Regions from separate parts of the Streptomyces sp. NBC_00873 genome, predicted to be linked through region 1. Evidence: riboswitches for the same ligand, from Rfam matches in the RefSeq annotation. Region 1 holds a riboswitch; the other holds the start of a gene.
What was found. A riboswitch is a leader RNA that binds a small molecule or an ion and turns the genes downstream of it on or off. The one in region 1 is predicted to bind S-adenosylmethionine.

Region 1 (10,612 bases):
ACCCGTTCGCGCCACTGTGGACGTGTGTCGAGCAGCTCCCGGTAGGCGAGCAGGCCGCGCACGATGTTCTTGGAGAGTTCCGTCCGGTCCACCCGCACGATCGTCTTCCGGCCGGTGCCGCCGACCTGCTCGCGCAGTGTCGCCATCCGCTCGTCCACGTCCTTCTCGTGCGCGCGGCGGCGCAGGAAGTCCGCGTCCGCGCCCAGGCCGTGCACGCCGATCCTCGTCCGGCCGGTGCCGCCCAGGATCTCCGTGCAGCAGCCGGTGAACGCGTCCGCCCAGCGCCGGGTCAGGAATGCCGCGCGGTCCGCGCCGAGGATGCCGCGCAGCAGCTGCTCGGCGATGTCGTCGGGCAGCAGACGGAAGTAGTCGACGGGGGCCCACGGGGTGTGTGAGAAGTGGCCGATGCGCAGGTCGGGACGGAGTTCGCGGAGCATGCCGGGGACCAGCGCCAGGTGGTAGTCCTGCACCAGCACCGCCGCGCCCTCGCCCGCATCCTCGGCGAGCGCCTCGGCGAAGGCCCGGTTGTACGTCTCGAACGACGCCCACTGCCGCCGGAACTCCGCGTCGAAAACCGGTTCCAGCGGCGTCTGGTACAGCATGTGGTGGACGAACCAGAGCACCGAGTTCGCGATGCCGTTGTACGCGTCCGCGTGGACGGCCGCGTCGATGTCGAGCATCCGGACGCCCTGCTCACCGACCCCGCGCCGGACCGCCTCCCGGTCCCCGTCGCCGAGCGCGGCACACACCCACAGTTTGTCCTTGACGGCGCTCAGCCCGGAGACGAGCCCGCCGCCGCCGCGCTTGGCGTCGAGCGATCCGTCGGTGGCGAGGGTGTACGACACCGGGCCGCGGTTGGACGCAACGAGGACCTGGGCAGCGGACTGGGCTTCGTGCTCGGAGACCATGTTGCGGAATCTAGCCCGATCGCGAACCGCCCAAACGTGCGAAGTCAGGCCACGTCAGGCCGCGCGGCGCGAAACGTACTCCGTGATCTCGCACATCGGGGGCCGCTCCTCCGTGTCCACCGGATGGGTGCGCGGTACGAAACCGTCCTCGCCCCGCTCGAACTGGGTCAGGGCCGGACGTACCAAGTGACCTCGGGACAGCCGGAGTTGGGCGGTGCGATAGATCGCCGCAGCCATCCGTCCCAGTGCCTGGCCGTCCTGGTGGCGGTGTCTGCGCACCCCCACGTCGACCTGTGCCAGCGCGTCCAGCCCGACGGTGTGCAGGGCGTCCACCAGGAGGCCGAGTTCCACTCCGTAGCCGACGGGGAACGGCAGCCGCTCCAGCAGTGAGCGCCGCACCGCGTACTCGCCGCCGAGCGGCTGGACGAAGCCGGCCAGCTGCGGCCAGTGCAGATTGAGCAGCGGGCGGGCCACCAGTTCCGTGACACGACCGCCCTGACCCGCGGTGTCGCCCAGGGGGCGGTCGTACATTGCCTTGACGAACTGCACCCCGGGGTCGGTGAGCAGCGGGCCGACGATGCCGGAGACGAAGTCCGCGGAGAAGTCCCTCAGGTCCGCGTCTATGAAGCAGACGATGTCACCGCTGGTGACCAGGAGCGAGCGCCACAGGACCTCGCCCTTGCCGGGGAGCGCGGGTATGCGCGGGAGTATCGCGTCGCGGTGCACCACCCGGGCGCCCGCCTTCCGGGCGACTTCCGCCGTGCCGTCCGTCGAGCCGGAGTCGATCACCAGCAACTCGTCGACCAGCGGCACCTTCTCCATCAGCTCGACCCGGATCGTCTCGACGATGGCGCCGACCGTCGCCTCCTCGTTCAGGGCGGGCAGCACCACGCTCACGCTCCCGCGCCGCGGATCCCGGCCCTTGGCGGCGACGAGCCGGTCCAGCGGGCGGTCGGCTGCCGACCAGGAACGCCCGGCCAGCCAGCGTTCGACCTCTTCCAGCACGGTCGATACTCCCTGTATGTGATCCATCTCGCGGTTCGGACGACTGTCTCAACCGTCCGGTGCTTCCGTTACAGTCTTGAACAACGCGGATGACCCTCGCATGTCGGGGTCCTCCGCCAATAAATGCCTGGGTCGTTGATCCAGTGCCACAGCGCTCATCCAGAGGGACTGAGGGAAACGGCCCGTTGAAGTCCCGGCAACCCTCCCGCCGACCGCGAGGTCAGGTGGGGAAGGTGCCAATTCCGTCTCGTGGCGAAATGCGCCGCGAGGAAGATGAGGAGAAAGGGCCTCGCCATCATGGCTGCGCAGACTGTTGCAGTAAGCACCGATTCTTCCACCGACGCCGTCGACCTCGGCCCCGCAGCGGCGCTCTCCTGCCGCGAGTGCGGAGAGCGTTTCGAGCTCGGTCCCCTTTTCGCCTGCGCGTCCTGTTTCGGGCCGCTCGAAGTGGCGTACGACCTGCCGAGCGGCTCCCCGGACGAGCTGAAGAAGCGCATCGAGGCCGGACCTGACAACATCTGGCGCTACGCGCCGCTGCTGCCCGTCCCCGCCGATGTCGCGGACAAGCCCAACATCAACCCCGGCTTCACCAAGCTGGTCAAGGCCGACAACCTCGCCCGCGAGCTGGGCGTCACCGGCGGTCTGTACGTCAAGGACGACTCAGGCAACCCGACGCACTCCTTCAAGGACCGCGTCGTCGCGATCGCCGTCGAGGCCGCCCGCGCCTTCGGCTTCACCACTCTCTCCTGCTCCTCCACCGGCAACCTCGCCGGTGCGGTGGGCGCGGCCGCCGCCCGGGCCGGCTTCCGGTCCTGCGTGTTCATCCCGCACGACCTGGAGCAGGGCAAGGTCGTCATGGCCGCGGTGTACGGCGGTGAGCTGGTCGGCATCGAGGGCAACTACGACGACGTCAACCGCTTCTGCTCGGAGCTCATCGGCGACCCGCTCGGTGAGGGCTGGGGCTTCGTCAACGTCAACCTGCGCCCGTACTACGGCGAGGGTTCCAAGACGCTCGCGTACGAGATCTGCGAACAGCTCGGCTGGCAGCTGCCCGACCAGCTCGTCATCCCGATCGCGTCCGGCTCGCAGCTCACGAAGATCGACAAGGGTCTTCAGGAGCTGATCAGGCTCGGTCTCGTCGAGGACAAGCCGTACAAGATTTTCGGCGCCCAGGCCGAGGGCTGCTCCCCGGTCTCCACGGCTTTCAAGGCCGGTCACGACGTCGTGCGCCCGCAGAAGCCGAACACGATCGCCAAGTCTCTGGCGATCGGCAATCCGGCCGACGGTCCGTACGTCCTGGACATCGCCCGCCGCACCGGCGGCGCGGTCGAGGACGTCAACGACGAACAGATCGTCGACGCGATCAAGCTGCTGGCCCGCACCGAGGGCATCTTCGCCGAGACGGCGGGCGGGGTGACAGTCGGTGTGACGAGGAAGCTGATCGAGGCGGGTCTGCTGGACCCGACGCTCACCACGGTCGTCCTGAACACCGGTGACGGTCTGAAGACGCTGGACGCGGTCGCCCCGACCACCGGCCCGACCGCGACCATCCGGCCCAGCCTGGACGCGTTCCGCGACGCAGGCCTCGCCACCGGCTGACCCGACCACCCGAGACGTAAGGAAGGCACCCACATGAGCGTCAAGGTCCGTATCCCCACCATCCTGCGCACCTACACGGGCGGCCAGGCCGAGGTCCCGGCCGAGGGCTCGACCCTCTCCCAGGTCATCGAGTCGCTGGAGCGGAACCACCCGGGCATCGCCGCGCGTGTCCTGGACGACCAGGGCAAGCTCCGCCGCTTCGTGAACGTGTACGTCAACGACGACGACGTGCGCTTCGAGGGCGGCCTGGAGACGGCCACCCCGGACGGCGCGGGCATCTCCATCATCCCGGCGGTCGCGGGCGGCTGCTGACCCGTAGTCGGCCCTGCGGCAGACTTCACAGCGTTACCGGAATTGCCCCCTCTGCAAGCTAAGCGGAGGGGGCAATTCTGCATGGTTGAGCGCGGTACAGTGGGGAAGTCCCCTCCGCTGCCCGTGCCGACCGCATATGAGAATGCGCCCGCCCGCGACAAGATGCAGCCAAAGTGTTCGAACTCCTTGCGCCGTAAGTGGCCTTTGTCCGGCCCGACTTGCCCTGGAATCGCATAAATTCCTCATATTCGGGCGTTCGGTGCTGCCCGGAATTCTCGTCCGATTGACCTGTTGCAGAGGGCAGTTGGGCAGATACATTCAGCCGCGGTCGACGCGTTCCGGCGCACGCACCCTCTCCTGTCGGAGGGTGAGTTCTGACCCGGGTCCGCGAAGTGCGGTCCTGTGCAAGGGCCAGTAATAGGGGAGTTGGGCATGGCTCAGGGCACCGTCAAGTGGTTCAACGCGGAGAAGGGGTACGGCTTCATCGCGGTCGACGGTGGTGCGGATGTTTTCGTCCACTACAGCGCGATCCAGATGGACGGGTACCGCACCCTCGAAGAGGGTCAGCGAGTTGAATTCGAAATCTCGCAGGGCCAGAAGGGGCCGCAGGCGGACATGGTCAAGCTCGCCGTCGGCTGAGCTCGGCGCGGTCGGCCAACGACACCACTCACGCACGAAGGACCCGCACCCCTCCCGGGGGGTACGGGTCCTTCGTGCGTCCCGGAGCCCGCCCTGCGACCACGCCACCGCTGCCCGGCGTCATCCGCGAACTCGAAAGGGCGCTTGCACTCGAAGGGGTCGAGTGCTAATCATTGGGCGTTAGCACTCTGACGTTGAGAGTGACAGAAGGACCGGGTCGGTGAGGCCCGCAGGCCCGGCGGGGCAAGGAACCGTCAGGCACGCAGGCCGTCCGTCGCGGGCGCCACACGGTCCGGAGCAATCCACCCCTGTCCGGGAGGACCACTTCACATGGCCAAGATCATCGCGTTCGACGAGGAAGCGCGGCGCGGCCTCGAGCGCGGGATGAACCAGCTCGCCGACGCCGTCAAGGTGACCCTCGGCCCCAAGGGCCGGAACGTCGTCCTTGAGAAGAAGTGGGGCGCACCCACGATCACCAACGACGGTGTCTCCATCGCCAAGGAGATCGAGCTCGAGGACCCGTTCGAGAAGATCGGCGCAGAGCTGGTCAAGGAAGTCGCCAAGAAGACGGACGACGTCGCCGGCGACGGTACGACCACCGCCACCGTTCTCGCCCAGGCACTCGTCCGTGAGGGCCTCCGCAACGTCGCCGCGGGTGCGAACCCGATGGCCCTCAAGCGGGGCATCGAGAAGGCCGTCGAGGCCGTCTCCGCCGCTCTGCTGGAGCAGGCCAAGGACGTGGAGACCAAGGAGCAGATCGCTTCCACGGCCTCCATCTCCGCCGCCGACACCCAGATCGGCGAGCTCATCGCCGAGGCGATGGACAAGGTCGGCAAGGAAGGCGTCATCACCGTCGAGGAGTCCCAGACCTTCGGTCTGGAGCTGGAGCTCACCGAGGGTATGCGCTTCGACAAGGGCTACATCTCGGCGTACTTCGCCACCGACATGGAGCGCATGGAGTCGTCCCTGGACGACCCGTACATCCTGATCGTCAACTCCAAGGTCAGCAACGTGAAGGACCTCCTTCCGCTGCTGGAGAAGGTCATGCAGTCCGGCAAGCCGCTGCTGATCATCGCCGAGGACGTCGAGGGCGAGGCCCTGTCGACCCTGGTCGTCAACAAGATCCGTGGCACCTTCAAGTCCGTTGCCGTCAAGGCCCCGGGCTTCGGTGACCGCCGCAAGGCCATGCTCGGCGACATCGCCATCCTCACCGGTGGCACCGTCATCTCCGAGGAGGTCGGTCTCAAGCTGGAGAACGCCGGCCTGGACCTGCTGGGCCATGCCCGCAAGGTCGTCATCACCAAGGACGAGACGACGATCGTCGACGGCGCCGGTGACACCGACCAGGTTCAGGGTCGCGTCAACCAGATCCGTGCCGAGATCGAGAACTCCGACTCGGACTACGACCGCGAGAAGCTCCAGGAGCGCCTGGCGAAGCTGGCCGGCGGCGTGGCCGTCATCAAGGCTGGTGCCGCGACCGAGGTCGAGCTCAAGGAGCGCAAGCACCGCATCGAGGACGCCGTTCGCAACGCGAAGGCGGCCGTCGAGGAGGGCATCGTCGCCGGTGGTGGCGTGGCGCTGCTGCAGGCTTCCGCCGTCTTCGAGAAGCTGGAGCTCTCGGGTGACGAGGCGACCGGCGCCAACGCCGTCAAGCTGGCGCTGGAGGCTCCGCTCAAGCAGATCGCCGTCAACGGCGGTCTCGAGGGTGGCGTCGTCGTCGAGAAGGTGCGCAACCTGCCGATCGGTCACGGTCTGAACGCCGCGACCGGCGAGTACGTCGACATGATCGCCGAGGGCATTCTCGACCCGGCGAAGGTCACGCGCTCCGCTCTGCAGAACGCCGCGTCGATCGCCGCGCTGTTCCTGACCACCGAGGCCGTCATCGCCGACAAGCCGGAGAAGGCCTCTGCGGCCGCTCCGGGCGGCATGCCGGGCGGTGACATGGACTTCTGATCCTGACGGATCGGTAGTTCGGGCGCACATCGGCCCCCTGGACCTGCACGGGTCCAGGGGGCCGATGCCATGTCCGCGGCAGCGGCGCTGACGGCCGGTCAGCTGTCCGCGGTAAAGAAGGGCGGGCCACGTCGATGACTGCGGCGACGTCACGCTGCCAGGCCCGGCTCGCCCCGGCACGGTCCGCACTCGCCGCCTGGCAGCGCCTCCGGCTGCCCCGGTGCGCCGCACTTCGCGCACTCCAGGACCCGCAGCACGGCGGGTGGGGTGGGCGGGGCAACCCGTTCGGGTGGCATTTTGGCGGCCAGGCGACTGCGGACCAGTGCCGCCGCGTGATGCGCCGGCACCGGCAACCCGTCGGTCAGCGCGTGCAGCAGCTGTACCTCGGTGGCGCCCCGGTCGAACCACATCGTGACGTACGGCTCCAGCGCCGCACAGTCCGCCGCGGACAGGCATGCCTGCTGGGGAGGTTGGGTGGGGAGAGGCCCCCCACCCATTCCTTGGAAAGAGGGCTCGGGGTACGGGGCTTGAGCCCCGGGCCGTACGGGCCGTCGCAGCCGCGATCGGCGGCCCCGGAAAACGGTTCGACGGCTTTGCGGGGTCCTGACACAGTGGCGCACTATGGCGAACTTCGAGCTTGTGACCGCCGCGGACGTGCAGCTCATGCAGGGTCTGGCGCAGCGCGTCACCGCCACCCGCCCGGATCTGGTGAACGGCGACGCGACGTTCGGCGAGCTGGCCTGGAACTGGGGCAAGGGGCACGCCGGCGACGGCGCAGGCTGGGCGCGTCGGCTGTGGTTCTCTGGCGGGGATCTGGTGGCGTGGGGCTGGGCCTATCTTCCGCACCAGGTGAGGCGGAGCGACGGGTCGGTGAAGGACGTCACCGGCGCCTATCTGGCGTATCAGGTACATCCCGACCACGCCGGGCTGGTTGACGAGGTGATCGACTGGTACGACGGTACGGCGGCGGACATCGAGCGTACGGTGATGCCGAGCGCCGCCGATGAGTTCGCCCTGAAGCGATGGGCGGCGCACGGCTATGAGACCGACCCGGCCTCGCTCGGCGACGCCGGGTCCTGGACCCAGCTCAACGAGCGTGACCTCATCGACGTGGAACAGCCGGTACTGCCAGACGGATTCCGGTTCCGCACCGCCGACGAGGCCGGGCCGAAGGCCGTGGTCCAGGCTCATCTGGATGCCTGGGCTCCCTCGACGTACACGGCCGAGGGCTACCAGGGCGTCCGGCAGACGGCGGGGTATCGCGGCGACCTGCACATCCTGGTGGAGGCGCCGGACGGAACGATGGCATCCTCGACGATCATGTGGCTCGACGAAGCGAACAGGACCGCTGAGTTCGAGCCTGTCGGGACGCATCCGGACTACCGGCGTCTGGGGCTGGGAAGGGCGATGCTTCTGCACGGGATGCATCTGGCGCGGGCGGCCGGGGCCACTCATATGACGGTCGCCTGCCTGGGTGCGCCGGGGCATCCCCAGGCGCGCGGGCTGTACTACAGCGTCGGGTTCCGGGAGTTCACGCGGGACGCGCCGCTCATCAAAACCAAGACCGCGGGCTGAGGGCCGGAGGTTCGAGCCCGACCCGGTTCCCGTCGACGTCGGTGAACCGCAGCTGGGCGCCGGGGTGAGGCCGTTCGTTGCGGACGATCAACCGCAGGCCCTTCGGCCGGCCGGCCAGCGGACGGCCGCCGATCTCGGCGACCCAGGCGTCGTCACGGATCTGGCCGTCGGTGTCGATGGCCGGGGTCCAGGCCGAGGCGAGAACCTTGAGTACGGCCTGGTGGATGTCGGTGGTGATGGTCATCCCCACCGAGTAGGACAGCCACCGTCCATGTGCCGAGAGCCAGTTGACGAAGGCGTGGGTGCCGCCGCCGGAATCTGTACGGATCAGTGTCCGCCGCCCCCGGCGCAGGGATTTCGGCAGCTGGGCCAGCGCGAGCCGGGCAGCCTCGATGTGATCGGCCGCAGTGTTGGAACCGGCGTTGCCGGGCCGCGGCAACGCGGCCACCGGCTCACCGGACCCGGCCGCTCCGTGGTCGACGAACGCCATCGGCGTCGGGGAAGGCGTGGCCGCTTGACAGCCTTCCCGGTCACTCGTACAGCGAGCGCAGTTGCTCTCCTTCGACTTGGACCGGCCGGCAATTGGGGGGCGGCGTCACGGGGCTGGGGCACGCACCTCGCGGCGTTGTCGTCCATCACCATGTTCCCCGAGCTCTCGGCTTCGCTCGAGCAGGGGAGGCCCCATTCGCCATGGCTCAATCCTCCGCCTTGCGATGCACGCACCCCAGCCCCGCTCCTTCACCCACCCCCCAATTGCCGGTCGGTCTTATTTCATGCCGGGCTTTTCATCCAAGAGACGAGCCGGGCCCACCAGCCACCCGTCGATCGGCCACGTGAACCGTCCGGGCGTCGAGGAACCTGTGTGCGTCGCGCCGACCCGCCTGGTCGGACCGGCATCGGCCCCGTTCGAGTCATCGGCTCCCCTGCGTGTGCACGCCTGTGCTTCGCCGGCTCACACATGCACCGCTCAAGTGTTGGCACGCCGGCGAGCACTTGCTCCACGTGTCTCCCGCAGCCCTCGTAGGTGACCTTCCGGCATGACCGGCAGACAGCACGTTGGCACATGATTCCCCTCCATTGGCGTCCTCATTTACGCCCAGCAATATCAACAGTTTCGTCACAGTCGAATTCACAATTTCGCCACAAGCAACGCCTATATGTACACCATCTCCACGAACAACTGACTCCCGTTACCAGGAGGGTCGGCCATGAGGTCGCCTCACGCTCCAAGTGATCTCAATATCGGCCGCGAATATCCGAATATGAGGGGCATGGAGGCACAAGCGCGGCATGACATAGCTCACTCAGCGATGTCAAGCGGTCACGGTCAGAATCCTCCCTGAGGTTGCTCGGGACACCGAAACAGTGGTTCCATCACGCCCGGTCGAAGAAATGGAGGGCACGGCTCCATATTGTGACAGGCCGTCACTGCGTCGCTTGGAGATCGTCGACCCTGGCGCGGCGAGGGCACGAAATCGAGAACGGCAACCGCCTTCACCGAACGGGTGGTGTGCGCCGCTCGGAAGGGAGCAACGTGGGTTGCTCGCACACCGCAGGATGCCCCCTTTTCCCGCTACTTAGGGCGAGCTTGCAAGGCTGGCGCGACTACTACTGCGACAGCGAGGATCAGTGGCTCGGCTGTGCGCGCTACCAGGTGTCGCTCACCGGCGAGCGCGTGCCGATCAGCCTGCTGCCCAACGGAGCCCGCGCGCGACACCTCGAAGACGCTGCCGCCGACGCGGACCGCTCCGGCGCCGCCTACCCAGAGCAGCGACCCCAGCAGGCCCAGCCACCACAGCACAATCCGTGGTCACCGGAGAGCGCGTCCTGGTCGCAGCCGGCACCGGCCCGGCCACCAGAGCCGTCAGAACCTGGGACCGCGGCACCGGAGACCATGGCTCAGTTCGGCGCGGCATCTCCGCCGATACCGGTCTCGCATTACCAACCGTCACCACCCTCACAGATTCCCCAGTCTCCAGACCGCTCATCTCGACGCGCGCGGCGGGCGTCCAGCTCGAAGCGCGGCTGGTGGGCCCGATTCACCGAATGGATGGGAGGCCCCGCATGAGTAACTACTGGCCCTGGTGGGCCGGCGCTGCCGGGCTCGCTCTGATCACCATCAACTACGCCCTCACCACGGATCGGTCTTTCGGGGTGTCCTCCGCGTGGGATCGCGTGTTGCACTGGCGCAGGGAGCGTCGCCTCGAGCGGATGGACGAAGAGTTCACCGACGATCGTGCTCTCGCTGACGCTCTCGCCGCAGCTACAGCGGAGCACTTCGGCACCAGCCCCGCCGCGCCCACCGTGCCGCCGGTTCCGTACGGGACGTCACAACCGCTCGAAACGGACGTCGAACCGACGGTGAGTGAGGACACCTCGGTCACGGGCCTGGGCCCAGCCCCGCTGGTCACCCAGGCTGCCCTGCTGGTATCGATTTTCTTCGGCGGATTGATCGCCGCGGTCACCTCCGGGCGGTTCCACCTCCGCTTCGACATGGGCCCGGCATTCCGGAACGTGGTCACCGCAAATCCGACCACCATGATCGTCCTGCTGTTCGTCGGAGGCGTGCTGGTCGGCTTCGGCACTCGGCTGGCCGGTGGGTGCAGCTCCGGCCACGGACT
Region 2 (10,612 bases), 2.5 Mb from region 1:
CCTTCTCCGCCTCGTGGTAGAGCTTGTCGACCTTCGCCTTGACCTCACTCTTGGTCGGCTTGGGGTCGGCGTGGGCGGCCTGAGAGGTCAGGGCCACGGCCGCGGCGGCGGTCGCGGTGAGCACGGTCACACGGGCGCGGCTCGGCTGCTTGGGACGACGGTGGGACGCCACGAAGGCGAGCTCCTTCTTCCTCGAGCCGCCTACCGGGCTGTGGGGGGAACTGAATCCCCGGCTCCGTGCACGTCACGGACTCGGCGGTTCCTTCGCTGCCACCCCGGATGGGTGATCAACCGTGCGAAGGTTCGAAGCCCGACCCTAGTGACCATCTTGTGATCAGTTCAAATCCTCACAAGAAAAATCTCGCCACAACCGCCACTTCTTTATTCTCATCACACAGGGTGTAGCGACGACTTGACGGTACGTTCCCCGATTTCCGACAAGTGGCCACAAGGCGCGTCAGACGCGCGAAAGCCGCTTCAGGAGCAAGACGGACGCAACGGGCCTGGCCCCCGCCTTCGCCACGCCGTCCGCCACTTCACGGTCGGTGGAGACCACCACGACGGGCCTGCCCTGCGGTTCGGCGCGGGCGAGCTGGCGGATGAGTTCGTCGGCGGTCACGCCCGGCTTGCTGAACAGCACGCGCACCCCGCGCGGAGGTGCGAGCAGTACCGGAGCGGCCAGTTCGGCCCCGTCGAAGACACAGGTCATCTCGGCGCCCGACTGCGCGGCGAGCACCGCGAGACCGCCCAGCAGCCGCAGCCGCTGCTTCTCCAGCGGCAGCTGCGGATAGCCGGTCTTGGTGACGTTGTAGCCGTCCACGATCAGATGCGCCTGCGGCAGCGCGAGCAACTGGTCGAGCAGGGCCGGATCGGTCTCCGAAAGAGCCCTGGTGGCAATGTCCTTGGGCGACATCGCGCCGGGCTCGACCGCGTCGACACTGTCCGCGGGGCGGATCGAGGAGGGAGGGAGGGCGAGTTCGCGGCGCAGCCCCCGGGCCGCGTCGAGCACCGTGTCGAGGAGCAGCCGCAGCCGCATGTCCTCGACCGAACGCCCCTCCCTGGAGGCTCTGCGGCTCGCCTCGACGGACGCCTCCGCCTCACCGAGCCGAGCCCGCAGCCGCCGGGTCTCGCTCTCGGCGGCGGAGATCTGGGTGGCCGCCTCGGCCCGCAGGGTGTCGGCCTCGGCCTTGCCGCGGCGCACCGCGGCCTCGCCGCGCTTGACCTCGTTGAGGGCGGAGCGGAGTTTGCGCTGCAGCGAATCGGCTTCCTTGCGGGCCGCGTCGAGTTCGGCGCGGAGCCGTTCGGTCTCGCTCCTCGTCTGGGTCCGGGCCTGGGCAAGCTCCTCGCGCAGCCGTTCCAGCTCGCGCCGGCTCTCCTCGTCGGCCCGCTCGGCGTCGGCGCGCTGGACCTCCTCGCCGGCGGTGGCGACCAGTTTCACCCAGCCGACCGGGCGCAGCACATAGGCGGCCGCGGCCACATCGACGGGATCGGCGGCGGCCGGCGGCGATCCGGCCTCCACGGCAGCTGCCAGCTCCGGCTGGGACTCCCGGAGCCGTTCGCCGATGCGCTGACGGAACAGGGTGTCATTCTCCAGGGCGGCCGCCATCGCGTTCCCGGCGAACTTGGCGCGCCGGGTCGGGGTGAAGCGGGCGTACTGCCTGAGCTGGGCCGGGAGTTCGGTGACCGTCAGGCCGCCGAACGCGTCCGAGACCAGCGCGACGACCCGCCGCCGTACGCCTTCGGGCAGCGGGCGGTCGAGCGCCTCGACGGCGTCGCCGGCGCCATCGGCCGACTCGGCGCCGCTATCGGGCTGCTCCACGATCCGTCACCCCAAAATGTCTGTCCGCACGGCCCCGTCAGGAGTCGGCACCCGGCCTGTCGACTAGTTCGATCTGGTCCACCGCGTTGCACCAGCGGCAGCGGACCGACTCGATGGTCTCACTGACCACCTCGCGTTCCTCGACGGTCGACTCACCGGCCAGGTCGAGATGGACGTATTCGACGACCTTGGAGGTGCGGGTCACGTCGAAGCGGGTGAGATTTCCGCAGAGCGTGCAGCGCCAGCGGGTCCCGTCGGTCGGCTGGGGAACCGTCGTCATCGTTGCGTCCTCTTTCGTCGAGCGTCGTGCTGCTGCCTGCACAGGATCTCGCGGTGCGCCGTCGAACTGCGGATGTCCTGCTGCAACCCTACGGCCTTGCACATACCCATAGACACGGCGAGGCGGTCCGTTGGACACGGCGAGGCGGTCTGCCCCGTTCCGTCACCTTGCGTCATGCTCTGTTCATGATCGATCGGCGGGCCGCGAGAGGCGGAGTGACCGGCAGGCTCCTGCGCGCTGCCACGGCGGCCGGTGCGCAGGTGACGTATGCCCTCATCGCCCTGTGCTGCGCCGTCTTCCTGATCAGCCCGCTCTCCGGCTTCAACCCCACACACGGCACCGCCGACACCCTGCTCGCCGCCCAGGCCGGGTACTTCGAGCGCTGGGGGGTGATCCCGAGCGAGCTGTGGGCGGGCTCCGCGCAGGCCCTGCTCACCCCGCTGACCGCACTGTTCGTGCACGGTAGCTGGCTTCATCTGCTCGGCAACATGCTCTTCCTGTACGTGTTCGGGGCGATGGCCGAGGAGCGGATGGGCCGGGCCGAATTCGCCTTCTTCTACCTCGGCTGCGGCTATCTCGCACTGCTGGCGTACGCGGCGGCACACGCGAACTCCGACCAGACCCTCGTCGGCGCATCAGGGGCGATCTCCGCGGTGCTCGGGGCGTTCCTCTACCTGTTCCCCAGGGCGCGGGTGACCAGCCTCTTCCCGTTCCTGCTCTTCCTTCCGCTGCGCTTTCCCGCCTGGATCGTGCTGATCTTCTGGTTTGTGCTGCAGTGGATGGCGGCGCGGGGCGCGGGCAGCGGTCCCGGGGTGGCGTATCTCGCCCATGTGGTCGGCTTCGTCTGCGGCTTTCTCTACGCCTGGGGACGCTACCGCCGTGGGGCTAGAGTGAAGGCTCCAGCCACGGCCACCGAGGGAGAAAGCCAGCCGTGATCACCGCGATCGTGCTCATCAAGACCAGCGTGGACCGGATTCCGGAGATCGCCGAGGCCATCGCCGCGCTGGACAATGTCAGCGAGGTCTTCTCGGTCACCGGTACGTACGACCTGATCGCCATGGTCCGGGTGGCCAGGCACGACGACCTCGCCGACGTCATCCCCGGCCGGATCAGCAAGATCCCGGGTGTCGAGGGCACCGACACCCATGTCGCGTTCCGTACGTACTCGCAGCACGACCTGGAGGCGGCCTTCGCCATCGGTCTCGACGCGTAGGTTCGCGTCACACTTCGGCCGGGGACGGGCAGTGCTGCCCGTCCCCGGCCGAAGTGTGACGGGCCCGTCAGACCTGCGCCGCGCCCCGGTCCGGGACACAGCGGCCGTCCTCGGTGCGGTACGTCCACCGGGCGCCCCTGCTCACCAGTTCCTTGACCGCGCGGACGAAGCGCTCGATGTGCTCGTCCGGCGTACCGGCGCCGAAGCTGACCCGGATCGCGTTCAGCAAGGGGGTCCCCCCGGTCGAGTCCGTTCGAGACTGGGGGAGCTCGCCCGGCTGGGCCTCCGGCGCACCGCACTCGCCCGGGTCCTGCGGGTCGCTGCCCAGCAGGGTGCGGACCAGCGGGTGGGCACAGAACAGTCCGTCGCGTACCCCGATGCCGTATTCGGCGGAGAGCGCCGCGGCGAAGTGCGAGCTGTTCCAGCCCTCCACCACGAAGGAGATGACGCCGACCCGCGGGGCGTCGTCGCCGAACAGCGACAGCACCTTGACCTGGGGGACCTCGGCGAGGCCTGCGCGGACCCGGGTGACGAGCTGCTGCTCACGGGCGACGAGCCGGTCGAAGCCGGCCTCGGTGAGCGCCTTGCAGGCGGAGGCGATGGAGTGGACGCCGATGACGTTGGGCGAACCGGCCTCGTGGCGGGCGGCGGTCGAGTGCCACTCCACGTCCACTCCGCCGTCGGTGCGCCGGGCGACCTTCCGCGAGGCGCCGCCACCCGCGAGGTACGGCTCGGCGTCCTGCAGCCAGTCGGCGCGGCCCGCGAGAACACCGGAGCCGAACGGCGCGTACAGCTTGTGTCCGGAGAAGGCGACCCAGTCGACGTCGAGCCCGGCGATGTCCACCGGGTGGTGCGGGGCGAGTTGCGCGGCGTCGAGCACGATCCGGGCGCCGTGCGCGTGAGCGGCGGCGGCCAGCTCCTTCACCGGCCACAGCTCACCGGTGACGTTGGAGGCGCCGGTGACGCAGACCAGCGCCGGACCAAGGGGGCCTCCCCTGCTCGAACGGAGTTGAGAGCTTGGGGAAGGGTCGCGGTCGGCGAGCGCCCGCTCCAGCGTCTCGACGGCCTCGGCCGGGGTGCGCGGGGCGTTGAGGTAGGTGACGCGGGCGTCGCGCCAGGGCAGCAGCGAGGCGTGGTGCTCGGTCTCGTACACGAAGACCTGGCAGTCGGCGGGGATCACCGCGGCGAGCAGGTTCAGCGAGTCGGTCGTCGACCGGGTGAAGATCACCTGGTCTCCCTCGGGGCGGCAGCCGAGGAACTCCGCGACGGTCTTGCGGCTGTTCTCGAACAGGTCCGTGGAGAGCTGCGAGAGGTAGCCGGCGCCACGGTGGACGCTGCCGTAGTACGGGGCGTACGCGGCGACGTCGTCCCACACGCGCTGCAGGGCCGGGGCGCTGGCCGCGTAGTCGAGGGCGGCGTACGTGACTTCACCACCGGTCACCAGAGGAACGGTCACATCCCGCCCCAGAACGGGCAGTGGGGTACAAATGGACTGGCCGGAGGCAGCGGTGCAGACAGACATGGCGAACTCCCGTAACAGGCAGGCGAATTCACTGCGCCGGCGGACACGCGGCAGCGCAGGAAGCAGAAAAGGGTGTGCGGAGAAGGGCCTTGGGCCCTATCGCATTCGCTTGCTCACAAGAGGCTCCTTGAGGACCAGGACCCCAGGGATGTGACATTCAGAGATGTCGAGGGGTCCGCGCTTGCCGCAGACCTCGCTGCCCACGGCCTGGTCTTCACCCGGGGCACCCCGCCACGGACGGAGGGTTGCCGGACAGCGGGCCGGGGCCGTAGTCGCTGTCACTCATGACCTGCCCAGCATCCTGCCATACGTGCGCCGACGCGCAAGGCGCAGTCCAAGATCTGGACTGCGCCCTGTGCCGTATTTCCGTACGGTCAGGTGTTGCTGACCGCCACCCAGCGCTCCAGCGCCGCCCGGGCCGCACCCGAGTCGATGGACTCGGCGGCCTTCGCCATTGCGGCGGCGAGCTGCTCGTTCAGCGTGCCCTCGCCCGGGTCCAGCGCCACCAGCGCCGCCGCCGAGTTGAGCAGCACCGCTTCGCGTACCGGACCGGTCTCACCGGCCAGCAGCCGGCGGGCCACATCGGCGTTGTACGACGCGTCGGCGCCGCGCAGCGCCTCGACGGGGATCAGCTGCAGACCGACGTCGCGCGGGTCGAACGCCTCCTCGCGCACCTCTCCGTCGCGGACCACCCAGACCCGGGAGGTCGCCGTGGTCGTCAGCTCGTCCAGACCGTCGTCGCCGCGGAAGACGAGCGCGGAGTTGCCCCGCGCCGCGAGCACGCCCGCGACGATGGGAGCCATCTTCGGATCGGCGACACCGACGGCCTGGGAGCGCACCTGCGCCGGGTTGGTGAGCGGCCCGAGGATGTTGAACGTGGTCGGCGTGCCGAGCTCCTTGCGGGCCTTCGCCACGTACCGCAGGGCGGGGTGGAACTTCACCGCGAAACAGAAGGTGATGCCGGCTTCCTCCGCCACCTCGACGACACGCTGCGGGGTCAGCTCCAGGTTGACGCCCAGCTTCTCCAGGACGTCGGAGGCGCCGCTGGCCGAGGAGGAGGCCCGGTTGCCGTGCTTGACGACCTTGGCGCCCGTGCCCGCGACGACGATCGCGGACATCGTGGAGATGTTGACCGTCTTGGCGAGGTCGCCGCCGGTGCCGACGATGTCGACCGTGCGACCCGGCACGTGGATCGTGGTGGCGTGCTCGTACATCGCGCGGACGAGTCCGGTCACCTCGTCGACGGTCTCGCCCTTGGCCCGCAGGGCGACGGCGAAACCGGCGATCTGCACGTCGGTCGCCTCGCCGCTCATGATGCTGTCCATCGCCCACGCGGTGTCGTCGGCGGTCAGGTCCTCGCCACGCAGCAGCGGGTTCAGCACGCCCGGCCAGGAACGGGCCGCCACGCTGCCGCCGCCGACCGGGGTCACAACGTTCATGGTCCGCTCCTGGGGTCCATTGCCGATAAAGGGGTTGCACCCCACCCTATCGAGCCCCACGGACAGCGAAGAGCCCCGTCCATCGAATGGACGGGGCTCCTGCTGTGGCGATCAGTTCAGGTGATCAGTGGTGGCCGTGGCCGCTGGTGATCTCCTTGTACTCCTCGGCGGTGGGCTTGTCGATCTGGTTGTGCTCGCCGAAGTAGCCCTTGCTGAGCTTGGCCCGCAGCTTCTGCATCGCGGGCACCTTGCGCTCGACACCGTTCTCGTCGACCGTCGGGCCGATCTCGACCGGCTTGTACTGCTCGTGCGCGGTGAGCGTGTGCAGCTGCACGGGACCGAGCGGCTCGTGGATCTCGACGAACTCACCGTGCGGCAGGCGCTTGATGATGCCGGACTCGCGTCCGTGCAGCACCTTCTCCTTGTCCCGGCGCTGAAGGCCGAGGCAGATCCGCTTCGTCACGATGAACGCGACGACCGGCCCCACGAAGATGAAGATCCGGATGAACCACGAGATGGCGTTCAGCGAGAGGTGGAAGTGCGTGGCCCAGAGGTCGTTGCCACCGCCGATGAAGACAATGACGTACTCGGTGATCCAGGCGACGCCGAAGGCCGTCCGGGTCGGGGCGTTGCGCGGGCGGTCCAGGATGTGGTGCTCGCGCTTGTCCCCGGTGACCCAGGACTCGACGAACGGGTAGACCGCGATGATCGCGAGCACCAGTCCGAAGACCATCAGCGGGATGAACACGCCCAGGACGAGCGTGTGACCCCAGAGGTTGATCTCCCAGCCCGGCATCACTCGGATCAGACCCTCGGCGAAGCCCATGTACCAGTCGGGCTGGGCGCCGGTGGACACCTGGTCCGGGCGGTACGGGCCGATGGCCCAGATCGGGTTGATCGAGGCGATGCCCGCGATGACGGTGATGACACCGAAGACCAGGAAGAAGAAGCCTCCGGCCTTCGCCGTGTACACCGGCAGCAGCGGCATGCCGACGACGTTCTTGTTCGTCCGGCCGGGACCCGCGAACTGCGTGTGCTTGTGGTAGAAGACCAGGATCAGGTGCGCCACCAGCAGGCCGAGCATGATGCCCGGCAGCAGCAGGATGTGGATCGAGTAGAACCGGGCGACGAAGTCGTGACCGGGGAACTCTCCGCCGAACAGGAACATCGAGATGTACGTGCCGACGATCGGCACCGACAGGACCGCGCCCTGGGTGAAGCGGACACCCGTACCGGAGAGCAGGTCGTCCGGGAGCGAGTAGCCGGTGAAGCCGGTGAACATACCCAGCACGAACAGCAGGAAGCCGAACAGCCAGTTGATCTCACGCGGCTTACGGAACGCACCCGTGAAGAAGACGCGCATCATGTGCACGAACATGCCGGCCAGGAAGATCAGCGCGGCCCAGTGGTGGATCTGGCGGACCAGGAGACCACCGCGGACGTCGAAGCTGATGTCCAGCGTCGAGGCGTAGGCCTCGGACATCCGGATGCCCTGCATCGGCTCGTACGAGCCGTGGTACACGACTTCGTTCATGCTCGGGTGGAAGAACAGCGTCAGATACACACCCGTGAGGATGATGATGATGAAGCTGTAGAGGGCGATCTCACCGAGCATGAAGGACCAGTGGTCCGGGAAGATCTTGCGCATGTTGGCCTTGGCCAGGGAGTAGATCCCGAGCCGGCCGTCCGCCCAGTCGGCCACCCGCTCACCGGCGGGCGCCTTGCGCTTAGTGTCGGTCACAGTACTCATCCGCGCTCCCAGAAGGCAGGACCGACGGGCTCTTCGAAGTCACCGAGCGCTTCGAGGTTGCCCTCGGTGTTCACACCGATCCGCAGCTGCGGAAGGGCGTGACCGGCCGGACCGAAGATGACGCGGGCGCCGTCGGAGAGGTCGAAGGTGGACTGGTGGCACGGGCAGAGCACGTGGTGCGTCTGCTGCTCGTACAGGCTGATCGGGCAGCCGACGTGGGTGCAGATCTTCGAGAAGGCCACGATGCCCTCGTGGGCCCACTCGCGCTCGCGCTTGTCCTTGATGTTCTCCGGCTGGATACGGATGATCATCAGCGCGGCCTTGGCCATCTGGTTCTGGAAGTCCTCCGCGTCCTCATTCAGGCCCTCGGGCATGGCGAAGGTCAGCGAACCGACGGCGACGTCCTCGGGACGCAGCGGCAGCATCGTGTTCATGTTGATGAGCTGCTTGCCCTTGGCCCACAGGGTGTTGCGGAGCTTCTTCTCCGGCAGCGGACCGAGGTCGCGCAGCAGCACCACACCGGAGAGCGGCACCAGGGCCAGCGCACCGAACATGGTGTTGCGGATCAGCTTGCGCCGGCCGAGCGCGGACTCCTCGGCGCCGGCCGCGAAGTCGGCGAGAACCTTCGCCCTGGTCTCGGGCTCGGCCGCGATGGCGTGGCGGTCGTCGGCCACCTCCACGTCGGACATCAGCGTGCGCGCCCAGTGGACGGCGCCCGCTCCGATCGTGAGGAGGGCCACGCCCAGGGTCAGACCCAGGGAGAAGTTGAGCGCGCTCACGTGACCGATCGGCCAGATGAACACGATCTCGTCGACCGGGAAAATGACGTACGAGGCGATGAAGGCGACCGTCGCCACCATGGACAGCAGGAACAGGAGCGCGACCGTGCGCTCCGACCGCTTCGCGGCCCGTTCGTCGATGTCCTGGATGCGCGGCCTGTGGGCCGGCAGCCCCGGGTCTGCGAACGGGTCGTCCGCGATCTTTACCGCGGTGTGCGCGGTGCCCTGCTCAGCAGGCAGGTTCTCTTCTGGAATCTCTTGGCTACTCATGACTTCTTGGCCTTAGCGGTGTGGGCCGCGACCCAAACGGCAACTGCGATCAGGGCGCCGAGACCGAAGATCCAGGCGAACAGACCCTCGCTGACCGGACCGAGCCCGCCCAGCTTGAGGCCACCAGGGGTCGCGGACTCGCCGCTGTTCACGGTCTTGATGTACGCGATGATGTCCCGCTTCTGCTGCGAGGGCATCGTCGTGTCGGGGAACGACGGCATGCTCTGCGGGCCGGTCTGCATGGCCTCGTACACGTGCTTCGGGTCCACGTCCTCAAGGCTGGGCGCGTACTTGCCCTTCGACAACGCACCACCCTGGCCGGTGAAGTTGTGGCACTGCGCGCAGTTGCTACGGAACAGATCGCCACCCTTGGCGATGTCCGCACCGTCAGGGCTGACCTGGTCCTTGGTCGGCACGATCGGGCCTGCGCCGAGCGACGCGACGTACGCCGCGAGCTGGTCGATCTCGGCCTGGGTGTAGATGACCTTCTTCGCCGGTACCTGGGCACCCGGCTGCTGCGCCGGCATACGGCCGGTGCCGACCTGGAAGTCGACGGCGGCGGAGCCCACGCCGACCAGGCTCGGCCCGTCGGAGGTGCCCTGACCGCCGGTTCCGTGGCAGCTGGCGCAACCGACGGAGTACAGCTTCTTGCCCTCATCAATGGCGAGGGACTGGGCGGTGTCGTCGGCCTGCGCCTTACTCGCGGGCGCAAACGCGGCGTACAGCCCCCCAGTGGCCGCAAGCGCGAGGAGTAGTACGACGACCGCCGCCAACGGATGGCGTCGTCGTGCGGAGAGCTTTTTCACGGATTACCCCGGTGTCAGGATCTTCTGCGTCGATGCTGGATGTGGTTCGGGTTCGAGCCCGGTTACTTGATCATGTAGATCGTGGCGAAGAGGCCGATCCACACGACATCGACGAAGTGCCAGTAATAGGACACGACGATGGCGGCGGTCGCCTGTTCGTGGGTGAACCTCTTGGCTGCGTATGTCCTGCCCAGAACGAGCAGGAAGGCGATGAGACCGCCTGTCACATGCAGACCGTGGAAGCCGGTGGTCAGGTAGAACACCGAGCCGTACGGGTCGGAGGACAGCGAGAGGCCGTCCTTCTTCACCAGCTCGGTGTACTCCAGGACCTGGCCGCCGATGAAGATCGCACCCATCACGAAAGTGATCACGAACCAGGCACGGAGCTTCTTCACATCGCCCCGCTCCGCGGCGAAGACGCCGAGCTGGCAGGTGAGGGAGGAGAGCACCAGGATCGTGGTGTTCGTCGCCGAGAACGGGAAGTTCAGGGCCGAAGCCATTTCCTTCCAGTGGTCGGGTCCCATCACCGATCGCAGGGTGAAGTACATCGCGAAGAGGGCCGCGAAGAACATCAGCTCGGAACTCAACCAGATGATGGTTCCGACGCTGGTGAGGTTCGGTCGATTGACCGACGGGTGCGCGTGCCCGGTGTCTACTGTCGTTGCTGTCGCCACGACCGACATTATGTCGGTCGCTTATTCCGCCCTCACTCCGGGGGGTGCCATTCGGTGTGT

Region 2: another riboswitch for S-adenosylmethionine. It lies ahead of OH809_RS30885 (aminotransferase class V-fold PLP-dependent enzyme); the one in region 1 lies ahead of thrC (threonine synthase).

The regions. Positions count from the first base shown of each region.
Region 1 is NZ_CP108803.1:4,207,357-4,217,968, reverse strand. Features, by position in the region: gene OH809_RS19250 (trehalose-6-phosphate synthase) at 1-908, opposite strand, end outside; gene OH809_RS19245 (glucosyl-3-phosphoglycerate synthase) at 963-1,913, opposite strand; SAM riboswitch class I at 2,066-2,193, shown strand; gene thrC (threonine synthase) at 2,211-3,512, shown strand; gene OH809_RS19235 (MoaD/ThiS family protein) at 3,546-3,824, shown strand; gene OH809_RS19230 (cold-shock protein) at 4,257-4,463, shown strand; gene groL (chaperonin GroEL) at 4,794-6,416, shown strand; gene OH809_RS19220 (hypothetical protein) at 6,566-6,913, opposite strand; gene OH809_RS19215 (GNAT family N-acetyltransferase) at 7,038-7,991, shown strand; partial or broken gene OH809_RS19210 (transposase) at 8,011-8,478, opposite strand; gene OH809_RS19205 (YeeE/YedE family protein) at 10,056-10,612, shown strand, end outside.
Region 2 is NZ_CP108803.1:6,687,132-6,697,743, reverse strand. Features, by position in the region: gene OH809_RS30910 (NlpC/P60 family protein) at 1-172, opposite strand, end outside; gene OH809_RS30905 (NYN domain-containing protein) at 458-1,819, opposite strand; gene OH809_RS30900 (hypothetical protein) at 1,857-2,099, opposite strand; gene OH809_RS30895 (rhomboid family intramembrane serine protease) at 2,285-3,034, shown strand; gene OH809_RS30890 (Lrp/AsnC family transcriptional regulator) at 3,031-3,312, shown strand; gene OH809_RS30885 (aminotransferase class V-fold PLP-dependent enzyme) at 3,380-4,834, opposite strand; SAM riboswitch class IV at 5,007-5,124, opposite strand; gene trpD (anthranilate phosphoribosyltransferase) at 5,209-6,273, opposite strand; gene OH809_RS30875 (cytochrome bc complex cytochrome b subunit) at 6,398-8,023, opposite strand; gene OH809_RS30870 (Rieske 2Fe-2S domain-containing protein) at 8,020-9,072, opposite strand; gene OH809_RS30865 (c-type cytochrome) at 9,069-9,878, opposite strand; gene OH809_RS30860 (heme-copper oxidase subunit III) at 9,941-10,561, opposite strand.